Regions from separate parts of the Pseudoxanthomonas sp. SL93 genome, predicted to be linked through region 2. Evidence: riboswitches for the same ligand, from Rfam matches in the RefSeq annotation. Region 2 holds a riboswitch; the other holds the start of a gene.
What was found. Region 2 has a riboswitch for cobalamin ahead of OVA13_RS14105 (ribonucleoside-diphosphate reductase subunit alpha). Riboswitches for the same ligand answer to the same signal wherever they lie in the genome.
Positions count from the first base shown of each region.

Region 1: another riboswitch for cobalamin. It lies ahead of btuB (TonB-dependent vitamin B12 receptor); the one in region 2 lies ahead of OVA13_RS14105 (ribonucleoside-diphosphate reductase subunit alpha).

Region 1 is NZ_CP113065.1:2,520,281-2,522,664, forward strand. Features, by position in the region: gene OVA13_RS11970 (free L-methionine (R)-S-oxide reductase MsrC) at 1-228, shown strand, start outside; gene OVA13_RS11975 (TfoX/Sxy family protein) at 225-599, shown strand; cobalamin riboswitch at 612-839, shown strand; gene btuB (TonB-dependent vitamin B12 receptor) at 958-2,384, shown strand, end outside.
Region 2 is NZ_CP113065.1:3,014,253-3,016,636, forward strand. Features, by position in the region: gene OVA13_RS14105 (ribonucleoside-diphosphate reductase subunit alpha) at 1-1,147, opposite strand, end outside; cobalamin riboswitch at 1,408-1,628, opposite strand; gene OVA13_RS14110 (2-oxoadipate dioxygenase/decarboxylase HglS) at 1,899-2,384, opposite strand, start outside.

The sequences.
Region 1 (2,384 bases), 490 kb from region 2:
GCCGCCGCACGCACCCGCCAGACCCAGCGCGTGGACGATGTGGAAGCCTTCCCGGGCCACATCGCCTGCGATGCGGCCTCGCGTTCCGAACTCGTGGTGCCGCTCGTCCGGGGCGACACGCTGATCGGCGTGCTGGACCTCGACAGCCCGCGCGTGGCCCGCTTCGATGCGGACGACCAGCAGGGCATGGAAACCATCGCGCGCCTCTTCGTGGAGTCCCTGGAATGACAGCCGCCAAGATGCGCAACATCGGCCCCAAGTCCGCCGCCTGGCTGCGCCAGGTCGGGTTGCGCACGCAGGAAGACCTGGCCTCGGTCGGGTCGGTGGAAGCCTTCATCCGGGTCAAGCGTGCCGGCTTCCGGCCCAGCCTCAACCTGCTGTACGCCCTGGAAGGCGCGCTGCTGGATTGCCACTGGCAGCAGTTGCCGGAAGACCGCCGCGGTGAACTGATCACCGCCTACGACGCCGCTGCCGCGCTGTTGCCGCCGCCACGCGGCCGCCCCGCCGCGGGCCCCGTCACCACCACCCACACCGAGCGCGAAGAGGACAGCGGCCCGTCGCTGAACCTGTTCGATGCACGCGGTGGCGACGACGACTGAGCCCCATCGCGTATACTCGCCGCGCTTCAAGGTGACCTGCGGCCACGGCCGGAGGTTGAAACGGGAAGCCGGTGACGTGCCCGCCACAGCGGCACCATTCCGGCGCTGCCCCCGCAACGGTAAGCGAAGACAGCCACGGCATCGGCCACTGTGCGTCCAACACGCATGGGAAGGCGCCACGGCGGAGTGCCCTGCACTCGTTCGCAAGCCCGGAGACCGGCCTGGGAGTCCACTGGTTGCGATGCGGAGGGCGTCGCGGCGTGCCGCGCCGCTTGCCTGCGCTGTCCGCAACGTTTCCCTTCGTGCTGCAACTCCACCCCGATGAATGCGCGCGGGGCGCGCGATGGAGTTGTTTCCGATGCACAAGCGTTTTCCCACTTCCCACCGACTGGCGATGGCCGTCGCGCTGGCCCTTCCCTTCTCCGGGCTGGCGCAGGACGCCACCACCGAGCTCGACGAAGTCGTCGTGTCCGGCACGCGCACCGAGGTGTCGGTGCAGGACAGCCTGGTGCCTGCCCAGGTGATCAACCGCGAGGAGATCGAGCGCTCGCAGGCGCGTTCGCTCCCCGAACTGCTGAAGGGGCGCGCAGGCATCAACCTGACCAACCAGGGCGGCATGGGCAAGCTGACCACGCTGTTCCTGCGCGGGGCCGAATCGGACCACGTGCTGGTGCTGGTGGACGGCATCCGCATCGGCTCGGCGAGCGCCGGCCTGGCGTCGTTCCAGGACCTGCCCGTCGACCAGATCGATCGCATCGAGATCATCCGCGGCCCGCGCTCCAGCCTGTACGGTTCCGAAGCCATCGGCGGCGTGATCCAGATCTTCACCCGTACCGGCGGCATGGGTTTCAGCCCGCGCCTGCGCGTCGGCGCCGGCAGCCACGGCCTGCGCGAAGCCAGTGCGGGCTTCAGCCAGCACACGGAGCGCGGCTGGATCAGCGCCGATGGCGCGTACCAGGAGACCGACGGCATCAATGCCTGCCGCGGCTCCGCCGTCACCTTCCAGGGTTGCTTCGCCGACGAACCCGATGCCGATGGTTACCGCAACGTCTCGCTGTCGCTGCGCGGCGGCCTTGAGCTGGCCGACACGCTGACGCTGGAAGGGCACTTCCTCAATGCCGACGGCGACAACGAATACGACGGCAGCATCTTCGGCGGCAACGAGACCGAAACCACGCAACGCGTCGTCGGCAGCAAGCTGACGTGGACGCCGGGCGATCGCCTGAAACTGACCGCGCAGGCGGGCCGCGCGGCGGACCAGTCCGACGCCTACTTCCGTGATGCCGGCGTGCGCACCTACGTCAACACCTTCGACACGCGCCGCGACACCGCGTCGTTGCAGGCGGACTTCACCCTTGCCGAAGGCCAGCTGCTGAGTGCAGGCGGCGACTGGCAGCGGGACGAGGTGACCAGCACCACGGCGTTCACCGTCGACAGCCGCGACAACACCGGCGTGTTTGTGGAATACCAGGGCCAGTTCGGCGCGCACCAGCTGCAGGCCAGCGTCCGCAACGACGACAACGAGCAGTTCGGCAACCACACGACCGGCAGCGTTGGCTGGGGAATGGCGCTGGGCGGCGATTTCAGGCTCAACGCCAGTTACGGCACCGGCTTCAAGGCGCCCACGTTCAACGACCTGTACTACCCGTTCGGTGGCAATCCTGATCTCGAGCCGGAGGAATCCGAAAGCCTCAACGTGGGCATCGGCCAGTACGCGGATGCCTTCAGCTGGACCTTCAACGTGTACGAAACCCGCATCGACGCCCTCACCGGCTACGACAGCTT
Region 2 (2,384 bases):
ACAGTTCGCGCGCCTTGATGCTCTTCATCGCCTTGCCCTGCGCCTCGGCCTGCTCGTACGCACGTTCGAACGCGTCGCCGTACAGGTCGGTGAATTCCGGCACGATGCGCGGGTCGAACAGCGACCAGTCGGCATCGGCCTCCACGCGCTTCATGAACAGGTCCGGCACCCAGTTGGCCAGGTTGAGGTTGTGCGTGCGGCGCGCCTCGTCGCCGGTGTTCTCGCGCAGCTCCAGGAATTCCTCCACGTCCGCGTGCCACGGTTCCAGGTACACGCAGGCCGCGCCCTTGCGCTTGCCGCCCTGGTTGACCGCGGCCACCGAGGAATCCAGCGTCTTCAGCCACGGCACGATGCCGTTGCTGTGGCCGTTGGTGGACTTGATGAGCGAGCCGCGCGAACGCACGCGCGTGTAGCTGACGCCGATGCCGCCGCTGAACTTGCTCAGCTGCGCGATGTCGCCGTACTTCTGGTAGATCGACTCCAGCGAATCCTGCGGCGAATCCAACAGGAAGCACGACGACAGCTGTTCGTGCGTGGTGCCGCTGTTGAACAGCGTCGGCGAGCTGGGCAGGTAGTCCAGGTTGCCCATGCGGCGGTACAGCGCCAGCGCTTCGGGCACGTCCTCGCTCAACGCGCAGGCGATGCGCAGGAAGAACTGCTGCGGCGTCTCGATGACCTTGCGTGTGTGCGGGTGGCGCAGCAGGTAGCGGTCGTACAGGGTGCGCAGGCCGAAGTAGTCGAAGTGCAGGTCCAGCGACGCGTCCAGCGCATCGTTCAACTTGCGGGCGTTGGTCTGCACGAAGCCCAGCAGGCGTTCGTTGATCAGGCCGACCTCGTGGCCGCGCGTGACCGACTGCGAGAACGCGTGGATCTCCTGGCCGGTGACTTCCTTGGTGATGGTGCCGGCCAGCAGGCGCGCGGCCAGGCGGCTGTATTCGGGTTCCTCGGCCGTCAGCAGCGCGGCGGTGCGGATGGACAGTTCATCCAGCTCGCGCGTGGTGGCGCCGTCGTACAGGCCGGAGATGGTGCGGGTGGCCACGCGCATCGGGTCGATGGCATGCAGGCCTTCGCAGTTGCGCTGCACGGCACGGACGATCTTGTTCAGGTCGACGGGTTCGCGGCTGCCGTTTCGCTTGGTCACGCTCATCGCGGTGGCGGTAGGCGGCGGGGTCAAGAGGAATGAGGTCTCGCCGCTGGCGTCGGCAACGGCGGTGTCGGTCTGGTTCACGGTGTTTCTCCCTGCGTGGTGCACGCGGCGGCCCGTCCCTCGCAGGCTGCGTTGGCCGGGTATGGATCAGCAGGGTGGGGAATCGGCGTCGCAGGTGGCGAGACCACGCAGACGGACTGCGGGTGCCCTGCTTCGCCAGCCATCTCCCCCCGGAGAATCCGCGGCCGGCACCGCGCGGTGTGCATCGCGCGGCTGTCGGCAGGTCTTCGGACTCATGGGCGCGGAAGGCGTGGCCTTCCTCCTAACCCGCCGCTTCCCGAGGCCTGGCCTCAGTGCTGTGTGGCGGGGTCGTTCCCAATTACCGCTGCGGGGCAGTGCCGGAATGGGCCCGAAGGCCGCACCGGCTTCCCTTTTCATCCGGAGGCTAGCCACCCCCGGAACCGACAGCCACAAGATAGTGGGGGTGTATGGAAGCGTCAACACCAAATGTTGTGTGGAACAGCAGGTGTCGGTGTGGCGCGGGTTTCACGAGTTGACTCCTTCTCCCCGCTGGCGGGGAGAAGGTGACCGAAGGACGGATGAGGGGCAGGCGCGATGACAACTCGTGCGTGACGCCCTTGGGCATAGAGACCGCTATCCCGATCCGACGCATTGGGTGTCCGGAATCCGCTCGCCCCTCACCCGCGTTCGGAACCCTCTCCCCGCTGGCGCAGGGAGAAGGGTTGGAGCATCAGGCCCGCAGCGTCGCGATCGACGCGTCCTGCGCCTGCGCGTACAGGGCGAACGGGTCGTGGATCGCCTTGCCCAGTGCGGCCTCGAACGCATCCTGGTTGGCATGCGCGTCATACGCGCGTTGTTCGCCGCCGCCCAGGTTGGACTGGAAGATGCCCGCCGCACTGACCGGCAGGAAGTCTTCGTAGACGATCGGGTCGGCCACCGCATGGCCGGCATCGACCAGGGCGCCAGGCGTCATCGCCGCACGTTCGCTGGCGGGCAGTGCCGCACCGGCATCGGTCAGGCGGTAACGGAAGTAGCCCAGGCCGTCGCGGCGCAGCGTGTCTTCGTCATCCGGAAACGCGGCGAACGCATCGGCCAGCCGCTGCGGATAGTCCGCCGACGTGTTGCCGGCGCCGTCGGCCTGCCGCACCTGTGCCAGCAGGCGGTCGTAGAGCGCGCGCCCCGCGGGCGTCAGCGCCAGGCCGCGCTGTTCGATCTC